Linked DNA regions of Cupriavidus necator N-1. The protein of the gene in region 1 binds, or shares a complex with, the protein of each later gene. Links are inferred from orthologs where the notes say so. Each region holds a gene or a part of one and is shown in the gene's direction. Other genes may lie near its edges. The genes, in order: groL and metK.

The links.
Region 2: the proteins of groL (region 1) and metK are in contact, whole or in part, in a cryo-EM structure (PDB 8P4O), measured with the Escherichia coli proteins. The link is inferred for Cupriavidus necator N-1 from one-to-one orthologs.

What each region holds. Positions count from the first base shown.
Region 1 is NC_015726.1:719,827-726,359, forward strand. The notes cover bases 1,462-4,293. They hold groL (chaperonin GroEL), read left to right. Parts: upstream 1,462-1,971; coding sequence 1,972-3,615; downstream 3,616-4,293. Other genes in these bases: groES (co-chaperone GroES), read left to right, coding at 1,636-1,926; CNE_RS03470 (metallophosphoesterase), read right to left, coding at 3,732-4,293. Also shown: CNE_RS03455 (SulP family inorganic anion transporter), read right to left, coding at 1-1,288; more of CNE_RS03470, read right to left, coding at 4,294-4,517; CNE_RS03475 (type II secretion system F family protein), read right to left, coding at 4,728-5,702; CNE_RS03480 (type II secretion system F family protein), read right to left, coding at 5,780-6,533.
Region 2 is NC_015726.1:213,945-220,508, forward strand. What follows is about bases 1,267-4,129. They hold metK (methionine adenosyltransferase), read left to right. Parts: upstream 1,267-2,047; coding sequence 2,048-3,211; downstream 3,212-4,129. Other genes in these bases: CNE_RS01080 (lysophospholipid acyltransferase family protein), read right to left, coding at 1,267-1,716; CNE_RS01090 (Kdo hydroxylase family protein), read left to right, coding at 3,414-4,129. Outside these bases: CNE_RS01075 (lipid A biosynthesis lauroyl acyltransferase), read right to left, coding at 1-814; more of CNE_RS01080, read right to left, coding at 811-1,266; more of CNE_RS01090, read left to right, coding at 4,130-4,358; CNE_RS01095 (coniferyl aldehyde dehydrogenase), read right to left, coding at 4,359-5,762; CNE_RS01100 (GMC family oxidoreductase), read left to right, coding at 6,077-6,564. UniProt on the Escherichia coli protein: Catalyzes the formation of S-adenosylmethionine (AdoMet) from methionine and ATP.

The sequences.
Region 1 (6,533 bases):
AAACAATGATGGCGGCGGCAATGCCGTTCAACGTCCCTAGCAGCACGACGCCGGCACAGGCTACCACTGCCCAGAGGAACTCCGTGCGCCGGATGCCAAGGATGGCGCGAAACTCCGCCGGCTGGATCAGTCCCACCGAATAGGCGATGACCACTGCCGCCAGCGCGGCCTCCGGCATCAGGCCGATCAGCGGTGCCAGCACCAGCATCGCGCCCAGCGCGACGGCCGCGGTGATCAGTCCCGCCAGCTGCGATCTGGCGCCGCAGCGGCGGTTCACCGCGGTCTGCGTGGTTCCGCCGCCGGCAGCCATCGCGCCGAGGAATGCGCCACCCAGGCAGGCGAACCCCGTGGCCAGCAGCTCGCGGTTCGGGTCCGGCGCGGGTTCGCCGCTCTGCACGAAGGCGCGTCCGGCTGCGATGGTTTCCGTAAAGCTCATCAGGGCAATGCCCATGGCCGGCACCAGGAGCTGCATAATCAGATCGGGATCCGGCAGCGTGAGGGGCGGCAGGCCAGTCGGGACATGGCCAACGGTTTCAACGCCATGGGACTGCAACCCGAGCAGGCCGACTGCCGCAATCCCGATCCCCACCGCGATCAGCGGTGCCGGCGCGCGCGGCACCAGGCGTTCCATGCCGATCAGCAGCGCCAGGACCGTGACCCCAACGGCCATGGTTGCCAGCGAAGCGTGGGGAACGCCCTGGACCATGGCTGCGAGGTTGTGGAAAAACGCGCCCTTCTGGAAATGGATGCCGAGCAGCTTCGGAAGCTGGTCCACCACGATCACCAGCCCGATCCCGGCCTTGAAGCCGACCAGGACGGGCTCGGAGATGAAATCGGCAACAAAGCCCAGGCGCAGCAAGCGCGCGGCGACCAGGATGATGCCCACGAGGCAGGTGAGCGTGGCCGAAGCCGTCAGCAAGCTCGCGGTACCGCCTGCCGTCGTCGTATCGCTAAGCGCGGCTGCTGCCAGGATCGCCAGCGTGGTCGTGGTGCTGACGCTGAGCGGGCGCGAGGTTCCCAGCATGGCGTAGATCAGCATCGGCGCGAATACCGTATAGAGTCCGACCTCGACCGGCAGGCCCGCGATGGTGGCGTAGGCGAGAGCCTTTGGGATGACGACTGCCGCAACGGTCAGCCCGGCCATGACATCGGGCTTCAGCCAGTCGCGGTGGTAGTGACGCAGCCACTCGGGCCACGGCAATGCAAGCACGCCGGCCGAGTTGCGCAAGGTGCGGCAGGGATCGCCACCGGCGCGGTTGCGGCGACGGGAGTGGGATTCCACGTTCATGGAGGGTGATCCGGGCGGCGGGCTTGATGTTTGTCGTTGTCGTGCGGCGACCCATGTACAGTTTGGTCGAAATTACACGGAGCGGCAAATGCACATTAAGTGGCTAAAGCTCCTCTTTCAGGAGTTCTCCAAGGCCATATCCCACGAGAATTTCACGTCCGAGGGAAAACCCGTATTAAGTCCCTGTCTTGAAATGACCATACCCCGTCCCTATAATTAGCACTCGCCGGGGGTGAGTGCTAACAGCATGAAAGCGCCCCTTGCGGCACCTGAACATTTCAGACGGCCGTCGCCTCGGTAGCCGGCCGATTTGTGATTAAAAACTCACTTTGCATCTAGGAGTCCGTATGAATCTGCGTCCTTTGCACGACCGCGTGATCGTGAAGCGTCTGGACAACGAAACCAAGACCGCGTCCGGTATCGTGATTCCCGACAACGCTGCCGAGAAGCCCGATCAAGGCGAAGTACTGGCAATCGGTCCTGGCAAGAAGGATGACAAGGGCAACAACATCGCCCTCGACGTCAAGGTCGGCGACCGCGTGCTGTTCGGCAAGTACGCCGGCCAGGCAGTGAAGGTGGAAGGCCAGGAACTGCTGGTCATGCGCGAAGAAGACATCATGGCCGTGGTGAACAAGTAATTCACCGACTGACCGCCACCCGTACAGATTTCAGGAGATTCAAGAATGGCAGCTAAAGACGTAGTGTTCGGCGACGCCGCACGTGCCAAGATGGTCGAAGGCGTGAACATCCTCGCCAACGCAGTCAAGGTGACCCTGGGCCCGAAGGGCCGCAATGTGGTGCTGGAGCGCAGCTTCGGCGGCCCGACCGTGACCAAGGACGGCGTGTCCGTGGCCAAGGAAATCGAGCTGAAGGACAAGCTGCAGAACATGGGCGCCCAGATGGTCAAGGAAGTCGCTTCCAAGACCAGCGACAACGCCGGTGACGGTACCACCACCGCAACCGTGCTGGCCCAGTCGATCGTGCGCGAAGGCATGAAGTTCGTTGCCGCCGGCATGAACCCGATGGACCTGAAGCGCGGCATCGACAAGGCTGTTGCCGCCGCCGTGGAAGAGCTGAAGAAGGTCAGCAAGCCCACCACCACCAGCAAGGAAATCGCCCAGGTTGGCGCGATCTCGGCCAACAGCGACACCTCGATCGGTGAGCGCATTGCCGAAGCCATGGACAAGGTCGGCAAGGAAGGCGTGATCACGGTTGAAGACGGCAAGTCGCTGGCCGACGAGCTGGAAGTCGTGGAAGGCATGCAGTTCGACCGCGGCTACCTGTCGCCGTACTTCATCAACAACCCGGAAAAGCAGGTTGTCCAGCTGGACAACCCGTTCGTGCTGCTGTTCGACAAGAAGGTCTCGAACATCCGCGACCTGCTGCCGGTGCTGGAGCAAGTGGCCAAGGCCGGCCGCCCGCTGCTGATCATCGCTGAAGACGTCGAGGGCGAAGCCCTGGCGACCCTGGTGGTGAACAACATCCGTGGCATCCTGAAGACCGCCGCCGTCAAGGCCCCGGGCTTCGGCGACCGCCGCAAGGCCATGCTGGAAGACATCGCCATCCTGACCGGCGGCACCGTCATCGCTGAAGAAATCGGCCTGACGCTGGAAAAGGCTGGCCTGAACGACCTGGGCCAGGCCAAGCGCATCGAGATCGGCAAGGAAAACACCATCATCATCGACGGCGCCGGCGACGCAGGTGCGATCGAAGGCCGCGTCAAGCAAATCCGCGCCCAGATCGAAGAAGCGACCTCGGACTACGACCGTGAGAAGCTGCAAGAGCGCGTGGCCAAGCTGGCCGGCGGTGTTGCCGTGATCAAGGTTGGCGCTGCCACCGAAGTCGAAATGAAGGAAAAGAAGGCCCGCGTGGAAGACGCCCTGCACGCCACCCGCGCTGCGGTGGAAGAAGGCATCGTCCCCGGCGGTGGTGTGGCCCTGCTGCGTGCCCGCGCTGCGATCTCGGCACTGACCGGCGAAAACGCCGACCAGAACGCCGGTATCAAGATCGTGCTGCGTGCCATGGAAGAGCCGCTGCGCCAGATCGTGCTGAACGCCGGTGAAGAAGCTTCGGTGGTCGTTGCCAAGGTTATCGAAGGCAAGGGCAACTACGGCTACAACGCGGCTTCGGGCGAGTACGGCGACCTGGTGGAAATGGGCGTGCTGGACCCGACCAAGGTCACCCGCACCGCACTGCAGAACGCCGCTTCGGTGGCTTCGCTGATGCTGACCACGGACTGCGCAGTTGCCGAATCGCCGAAGGAAGAGTCGGCTCCGGCAATGCCGGGCGGCATGGGCGGCATGGGCGGCATGGAAGGCATGATGTAAATCATTGCCGACCGACTGCCCTCACGGGCAGGCTGTCTTGAAAAACCCCCGCGGGCGCGAGCCCGCGGGGGTTTTTCTTTGGGGCGCCGCAGCGGTCTCGCGCTCGAGCCGCCAGGTCAGACCTCGACCACGCAGCACCAGTCGAAGCGCTTGTTTTCCAGCTCGCCGGTGCGGCGGCTGACGTAGCCGCGGGGGTTGCAGACCACGCGCGAATCGTCGATGCAGTAGTCGAAGCTGGTGTGGGTATGTCCGTGGATCCACAGGTCCGCCTTTGCTACCAGGTCGGGCCGGCGCGACAGGAAGCCGCCGGAGACCAGGTCGTGCGAGTAGCGCGGGTCCAGGCTGCCCAGGTCAGGGCCGTGGTGCGTAACCACCACGGTCTTGCCATCGTAGGGCAGCGCCAGCTGCGCCGCCAGCCAGGCCGACGCGGCCTGGTGGCGCGCCAGCGCGTCCTGGGGTGTGAAATGGCGCGCACGGCCGTCGTCGCCGTGGAGTTCGATCAGCCGGTGGTCCAGCATCACCGCCGCGCAAGCCTGCATCGCGTCATCGCGCCGGTCAGTCCCGAACAGGGTGTAGTCAGTCCACCAGGTGGTGCCGATGATGCGTACCCGTCCGTGGGCGCCGTTGAATTCGGCCACTGTGCCATTGAGCACCTGTATGCCTGGGTGCGCCTCGGTGGCTTCGGCCATCAGGCGATCCACGGTATCGAAGTTGCTTTCGTAGTATTCGTGATTGCCGGGCACGTAGACCACCGGCTGGCTGAAGGTGCGCGCGGCCCAGTCGATGCCGTCGCGCCCGTTGGCGATGTCGCCGGCCAGCACCACGACGTCGGCATCGCAGGCGGGCACGGCCTGCGGCATGTTGTGCTCGATGTGGAGGTCGCTCAGGATGCGTAGCTTCATGGAGACTCCGGAGGCGCATGGGGCTCGCTGCATGGGCCGCTACGGCGGCGGGCGGTTGCCTGCATTCTTAAGAAGCCAGCCCGTCTGGTCAAGTCCCGCGGATCCCGCCGAAAAGCAAAAAAGCCCGGAACCAGGTCCGGGCAAGTGACTGTCTAGCCGGCATTGCACCGGGAGACAGCCGGGGGAAACGATCGCGGTTTCCCGGAAGTATTACCCTCCTTGTCCGGCCATGGTCGGCAGGAGAACGCGATAGATCTGGATAAAGGCTGGCCCGAGCAGCACCAGCAGCAGCGACGGGAAGATGGTGAAGATCAGCGGGAACAGCAGCTTGAGCGCGATCTTGGCGGCTTGCTCCTCGGCCCGCATGCGGCGCTTGGTGCGCAGCATGTCGGACAACACGCGCAGGGACTCGCCCAGGCTGGTGCCGAAGCGGTCGGCCTGGATCAGCATGGAGGCGAACTTGTCCACGTCGTCCACGCCGGTGCGCAGCGACAGGTTCGACAGCGCCTTTTCCTTTGAGAAGCCCGAGCGCAGCTCCAGCAGCATCAGCTGGAGCTCATCGGCCAGCACGGGGCAGCGCAGCGCCAGCTCGTCGGCCACACGCATCAATGCCGCATCGAGCCCGAGGCCGGCTTCCACGCAGACGGTCAGCAGGTCGATCACGTCCGGGAACTCTTCAAACACCGTACGCTGGCGTTGCGCGACCTTGCGTGCGAGAACGACGTTGGGCAGGTAGTAGCCGATTGCACCAAGTACTGCCAACAACGCGAACATGATGTTCCGGTCTTGCAGCCCCGACTGGCCGGCGGCTGCCAGCAGCCCGATCATCGGCAGGGCGACGGCCAGAGCGGTCTTGGCCGCAAAGTACAGCGGTGCGGCACTGGCATTGCGCCAGCCGGCGTTCATGAAGCGCACGCGCAGCTGCGAGCCCTCCCAGCCTTCCTTGGGCAGTGACAGTCGCGATACCGGTTGCGCCCATTGCACCAGCTTTTCGAGTAGCGCATTCCGCTTGCCAGGATCAGCCCCGAGCTGGCCCGCCTGGCCTGCGATCTGCTCCGCCCGCCCGCGCAGGCGGTTGGGCGAGAACACGTAGAGCACCCCGAACACCGTGCCGAACGCCGCCACGAAGATCAGCGCGAGCACGACAAACTGGTCTGCCTGAAACCCCTGGATAATGCCTTGCATGATGGACTCCCGTCAGGATGGCTGTCCAAGCCCTGCTTCTTCGAGCACTGCATGTACCGGTACCGTGCGTTGCGCCTTCAGACCCGGATTCGGATGATCTTGCGCATCCACAGCACGCCGAAGGTCATCGATACCACTGCGCCGCCGATCATGCGCAAGCCGAGCGGGTCCTCCCACAGCACGTTCATGAAGCCCGGATTGACCACCAGGATCAGTCCGGCAGTGCAAAAGGGCAGCAGGCCCAGCACCCACGCGGACAGCTTGCCTTCCGCCGAAAGCACGCGGATCTTGTCGAACAGCTTCAGCCGTTCGCGCACCATCGTGCCGATGGTGTCGAGGATCTCCGCCAGGTTGCCGCCGCTTTCACGCTGGATCAGCACCGCGATGACGAAATAGCGCAGGTCGCCCACCGGTACCCGGATGGCAAGGTTGGTCATGGCCTCGTCCAGCGCCACGCCGTAATTGATTTCCTCGAAGGTGGTGCGGAACTCCGGCCCGATCGGGGCCTTCATTTCCTGCCCGACCATGCCGAGCGCGCCACTGAACGAGTGCCCGGCGCGCAGGGCACGGCTGATCATGTCGACGGCATCAGCCAGCTGTGCCTCCATCTGCTTGATCCGCTTGCCGCGCAGGCGCATCACATGCAGCACCGGCAGCATGGCGGCCAGCGCCGCGCCGGCGAGCACCAGCGGTACCGGTATCGGCAGCAGCGGAATCAGTGCCACCGTGCACAGCGCCACCATCGCGCAGTAGCCCAGCAGCTGCGCCACCGACCAGGTGCTGCCGGATTGCTCCAGCCACCGGTCCAGCCTGCCCACGCGGGGCACGCTC
Region 2 (6,564 bases), 510 kb from region 1 along the record:
TGCAGTCCTCGAAGAAGGCGTTCATGCGGCGCGTGTCGTCGGTGACGCTTGCGCCGGGGTAGTCTTCCCAGGGCGGCAGGATGCGCAGCACATAGCCCTGGTAGTCAGGCAGCATCTCGGTGTAGATCGGCACCACCTTGGCCCCGGTCAGGCGTGCCAGCCGCGACACCGAGGTCAGTGTCAGCGCCTGCACGCCGAAGAACGGCACGAACTCCGAGTCGCGCTCGCCGAAATCCATGTCAGCGATCAGCTGCAGCGCCTCGCCTTTCTTCAGACAGCGCAGGATGTCGCGCGCGCTGTCGTTGCGCGAGATCATGTTGGCGCCGAAGCGCCCGCGCGCGTGCTTCAGGAAGTGGTCGAACAGGTCGTTCTTCTGCCTGGTATAGAGCGACGCGCCGGAGCGGCCGAGATGCTCGCGCAGGTTGATGGTGAGCCGGATCGCGCCGGCTTCCACGCCTGACAGGTGCAGCGTGACCAGGATATGCGGGGTGCCATCCAGCGCCACCAGGTCGGCCTGGTCGTCGATCTGCACCCAGCGGCGCATCTGCGCTTCGCTGCCGGTCCAGAAGATGCCGCGCTCGGCAAAGCTGCGGAACAGGATGCGGAAGCTCTGGCGCGACAGCTCGTCGATTTCGGCCTCGGTCCGGTCCGGGAAACACAGGCGCAGGTTGGCCTGTACCACACGGCGCCGCTCGCTCGGCACCAGGTAGAGCAGGCTTCCCAGCGCCTCGCCGAAGCGCGCGACGAACGGATATGGCAGCTTGCCCAGCACCGTCAGCAAGCCGATGCCAAGCCACGTGAACACACGGCTCATGAAATCGATTGATCAGCGGCCGGCTCGGTGTCGTTGCCCGGGGTGTCCGGCGCGTCCGGGGTGCCCGCTCCGGCGGGTTGCTTGTAGCGGTTGTAAGCCCACAGGTACTGCGTGGGGCACAGGCGTACCAGTTCCTCGATGGTCCGGTTGATGACCGCTGCTGCTGCGGCAGGATCGTCCGGCAACATGCCGCCGTCGTTGATCACGCGCAGGTGGCCGCGATAGCCGGCGCCGCGCGGCAGGCGCTCGGCAAAGACCGCCACTACCGGCGCGCCGGTCAGCTGCTGCAGCCGGTGCACCAGCGCCATCGTATAGGCGGGCTTGCCGAAGAACGGCGCCCAGTTGCCCTCGCCGCCACTGGGCACCTGGTCGGGCAGGATGCCCACCGCCTGGCCGCGCTTGAGTGCCTTGACCAGCATGCGCACCCCGCGCGGCGTGGCCGGCGCCATGTGCATGTCGGGGCGGGTGCGCATTTTTTCGATCCAGTCGCGCAGCCAGGGCTGGTGCGGCGGCTTGAACAGTGCGGTGACCGGGCGCTGCAGCGCGTGGGACTGCGGCAGCACTTCAAAGCAGCCCAGGTGCGGGGTCAGGATGATGATGCCCTTGCCGCGCGCCTGCAGCTTGCCCAGCTCGGGCCACAGGTAGTCGTCAAAGCCATACAGCTTCGCGCCGATCTTGCTGCGGCTCCAGAAGTAGGGCATCTCGATGATCATGCGTCCGGCCGAACGGGCCGCTTCGTCGATCATCGCCTCGGTGGCGTCGGGAAACGCCTGGCGGAAGTTCTCCCGCAGGCGCCGGCCGTAGCGGCCGGGCAGGCGCGCGCTCAGTAGTCCGAGCGCGCCGCCCGCGGCTTGCAGCAGCCGCAGGGGAAAACGGGAGATCAGCCAGAATAAAAAGGTCATCAGGCGCGAAAAGCAGGTCTGCTGCGGGTCTGTGCCGGGGAACAGGCGAACAGGCAGCGTTTTTTCTATGGCGGTATTCAGTTCCGCGCGCAGCGTGCCGTCATCGGGATTCATATGGGCACGGTGCCCCGGCAGGTTGGCCGGGTGCCGTGCTGTACCGTTGGCGCGCTGCAACGAGCCCGGCAGGCGCGTATAATAGCGTGTATCGCCGAGTTAACTGACAACTTGCGGGGCGATGCGGCTCTGACCGGGCTGCTTGAAATACCGCTAAAGCGTCGCCGCCATGAACCGCACGGGCTGGCACGCAATAGCCAACCTGGAGAATAAGTTCGTGGCAAACGACTTCCTTTTTACTTCGGAATCCGTCTCCGAAGGCCATCCCGACAAGGTCGCCGACCAGATTTCCGACGCCGTCCTGGACGCCATCCTGGCCCAGGACAAGTACGCGCGTGTGGCAGCTGAGACGCTTTGCAACACCGGTCTGGTGGTGCTGGCTGGGGAAATCACCACGACCGCCAACGTCGACTATATCCAGATCGCGCGCGACACCATCAAGCGCATCGGCTACGACAATACCGAGTACGGGATCGACTACAAGGGCTGCGCGGTGCTGGTCGCCTATGACAAGCAATCGCCCGACATCGCCCAGGGCGTTGACCGCGCTTCCGACGACTACCTGAACCAGGGTGCCGGCGACCAGGGCCTGATGTTCGGCTACGCCTGCGACGAGACCCCGGAACTGATGCCGTTCCCGATCTACTACGCCCACCGCCTGGTCGAGCGCCAGTCGCTGCTGCGCCGCGACGGCCGCCTGCCCTGGCTGCGCCCGGACGCCAAGTCGCAGGTCACGGTGCGCTACGTCGACGGCAAGCCGCACAGCGTGGATACCGTGGTGCTGTCGACCCAGCATTCGCCGGACATCACCCAGGCCCAGATCCGCGAAGCGGTGATCGAGGAAATCATCAAGCCGGTGCTGCCGGCCGAGATGCTCAAGGAAACCAAGTACCTGGTGAACCCGACCGGGCGCTTCGTGATCGGCGGCCCGCAGGGCGACTGCGGCCTGACCGGGCGCAAGATCATCGTCGATACCTACGGCGGCGCCTCGCCCCACGGCGGTGGCGCGTTCTCGGGCAAGGACCCGTCCAAGGTCGACCGCTCGGCCGCCTACGCCGCGCGCTACGTGGCCAAGAACGTGGTGGCCTCGGGCCTGGCGCGCCAGTGCCAGGTGCAGGTCAGCTATGCCATCGGCGTGGCCCGCCCGATCAACGTGACGGTCTACACCGAAGGCACCGGCAAGATCCCCGACGCCAAGATCGCCGAACTGGTGCAGGAGCATTTTGACCTGCGCCCGAAGGGCATCGTGCAGATGCTGGACCTGCTGCGCCCCATCTACGAGAAGACCGCCGCCTACGGCCACTTCGGCCGTGAAGAGCCGGAATTCTCGTGGGAAGCCACCGACAAGGCGGCTGCGCTGCGCGCCGCGGCTGGCCTGTAAGCGCCACCCGCGTCAGCAGCACTGACGGCAAGCCCCGCCGGCCCGCAAGGGCCCGCGGGGTTTTTTTGCGCGGACTTGATCCTGGTCCAGTCGCCGCGTGACGCCGGCGCCACCGCATGCAGCAGGGAGTAAAATCCCGCCATCCCAAGCCGCCACGCCGGCGGCCGACCCCAAACACTGGTGACCGTTTCCAGAGGATGCCATGTCCGAAGCGCCTGTCCTTGCCCCCTCGACTTCAACCCAGCCGCCCGCCGCCGCCGGCCAGCTCAACCTGATCCGCCCGCAGCCATATACCGACTGGGCGCCGCAGGTCACGGCCGAAGAACGCGCCACGCTGCGCCGCGAGCTGGAGCAGGGCGCCGTGCTGTACTTCCCGAACCTGAATTTCCGTTTCCAGCCGGGCGAAGAGCGCTTCCTGGACAGCCGCTATTCCGACGGCAAGTCCAAGAACATCAACCTGCGCGCCGACGACACCGCAGTGCGCGGTGCCCAGGGCAGCCCGCAGGACCTGGCGGACCTGTACACGCTGATCCGCCGCTACGCCGACAACAGCGAATTGCTGGTGCGCACGCTGTTCCCGGAATACATCCCGCACATGACGCGCGCCGGCACCTCGCTGCGGCCCAGCGAGATCGCCGGGCGCCCGGTCAGCTGGCGCAAGGACGACACCCGCCTGCACGTGGACTCGTTCCCGTCCAACCCGATGCTGGGCAAGCGCCTGTTGCGAGTGTTCCACAATATCGACCCGGCTGCGGCGCGCGTGTGGCGCGTGGGCGAGCCGTTCGGCGATTTTGCGCAGAAGTTCGTGCCCAAGACCCATGGCATGTGGCCCGGGCAGGCGGCGCTGATGAAGCTGCTGCATATCACCAAGCGCAAGCGCTCGGAATACGACCACCGCATGCTGCAGCTGCATGACCTGGCCAAGGCCGACCTGGATTACCAGGCCAAGGTGCCGCAGCAGGAATTCCACTTCCCGCCGGGTTCCACCTGGATCGTCTTCAGCGACCAGCTGCTGCATGCGGCCATGCGCGGACGGGCGATGATGGAGCAGACCATCTACCTGGCGCCGCAGGCGATTTCCGACCACACCCACTCGCCCGAGGCGGTGCTGTCGCGCATGCTCGGGCGGCCGATGCTGGTGTCCTGATCAACGCAAAAGCAGGCGCAACATGGTTTCGAAGGTCTTGCCGTAAGGCGGCTTGAGCAGGCCGGCGCCGTTCAGGCCGGCCTGGTGGAACACCGGCTTCACCTTGGAGAAGGTGTCGAAGCCCGCTTGGCCGTGATAGGCGCCCATGCCGCTGGCGCCGACCCCGCCGAAGGGCAGGCCGTCCTGGGCGATATGGAACAGCGTGTCGTTGACCGTGACGCCGCCGGCAACGGTCTGCTTCATCACATGGCCGATGGCGCCGCGGTCGCGCTCGAACAGGTACAACGCCAGCGGTCGCGGGCGCGCATTGATGTAGTCCACCGCCTCGTCCAGGGTGCGGTACGTCACCACGGGCAGCACCGGCCCGAAGATCTCCTCGCGCATCGCCGTGATGCCTTCGGGCACATCCAGCAGCAGCACCGGCGGCAGGCGCCGCGCCTGCGCGTCCGGCTGCGCATCGGACAGCGGCACCACGGTCGCGCCTTGCGCCGAGGCTTCATCCACCAGCGCCGCCAGGCGCGCGAAGTGGCGCGGGCTGATGATGCTGGTGTAGTCCACGTTGCGCGCCAAGTCCGGATAGAGCCGGCCCACGCACTGGCGTGCCGCTTCTACCAGCTGCTCGCGCAGGTCTTCCGGCACCAGCACGTAGTCTGGCGCGATGCAGGTCTGGCCCGCGTTCATCAGCTTGCCCACCAGGATGCGCTCCACCGCACGTGGCAGGTCGGCGCCGGCGCCGATAATCGCCGGCGATTTGCCGCCGAGTTCCAGCGTCACCGGGGTCAGGTTGGCGGCCGCCGCGCGCATCACATGGTGGCCGACCGCGGTCGAGCCGGTGAACAGCAGGTGGTCGAAGGGCAGCGCGGTAAAGGCGCTCGCCACCTCGGCATCGCCGTTGACCACCACGATCTCGTCCGGCGCAAAGTGCTGCGGCACCAGTTGCGCGAACAAGGCCGCAAAGCGCGGCGTGTATTCCGACAGCTTCACCATGGCGCGGTTGCCCGCCGCCAGTGCGCCGGCCAGCGGCCCCACCGTCAGGTACAGCGGATAGTTCCAGGGCACCACGATGCCCACCACGCCCAGCGGCTGCGGCACCAGCCGCGAGCGGCCCGGGCGGAACCAGAAGCCGGTGGCGGCGCGGCGCACGCGCATCCAGCGCTTGCCGTGGCGCAGCGCGTCGTCGATGCCGCCCAGGCTCGGGAATACCTCCAGCAGCGCGGTTTCCTGCCGCGGCCGGTTGGTGAAGTCCGCGTGGATGGCGGCGGCAATGGCAGCCTCGTTCTCTGTCACTAGCCGGCGCAGGCGCTGCAGGCGGTCGGCGCGCACGGCCCAGGCGGGCAGCTGGTCGCGCCGTGACGCAGCGTGCATGGCGCCAAAGACGGACGACAGGTCGGGGACTTCTCGCATTGCTGCGCTCCTGGGCAAGGGACGTGCGGGGACAGTGGAAGCGGATCGCGGCGGGTGGCGGTGCAACGGTCCGCGTGTTCCCGCGCACGATAAGGTAGCGTGCCAGCCATGGCAATGGAAGTTTCCTACCAGAAGGGCAATTCAAACGCCCGTCTGCGCTGCGCGGCGGCCCGCGCCACCGGGCTTCTCCACTGTCCGGGCTAGCGCCTACACTGAATCTCACAGCTTGCCATCCGCTGGACGGACAGGGCGCGCACGCACTAGCGCGGCCCGGCTCACGCACGCGCGCCGCCTGCGGACTCGCGGGGAGACAGATGGAAACCACCTTTGACTACGTCATCGTCGGCGCGGGCTCGGCGGGCTGTGCGCTGGCGGGGCGGCTTGCCGACAGCGGCGACGACACCATTGCCCTGGTCGAGGCCGGGCACCACGATCACCATGTGCTGGTACGCACACCCGCGGCGCTTGCCGCGCTGCTGCCGCGCGCGGGGGCACGCAACTACGGCTATGAAACCGTGCCGCAGCCGGGCCTGAACGGCCGCCGCGGCTACCAGCCGCGCGGGCGCGGGCTGGGCGGCAGTTCTTCGATCAACGCCATGATCTACACGCGTGGCCGTGCCGCCGACTACGACGCGTGGGCCGCCGCCGGCTGCGACGGCTGGTCGTGGGACGACGTGCTGCCGTACTTCCGTCGCGCCGAGTGCAATGAACGCCTGGCCGGCAGCGACGACGACCCGCTGCACGGCGGCAACGGCCCGTTGCACGTGAGCGACCTGCGCACTCCCAACCCCTTTGCCGAACG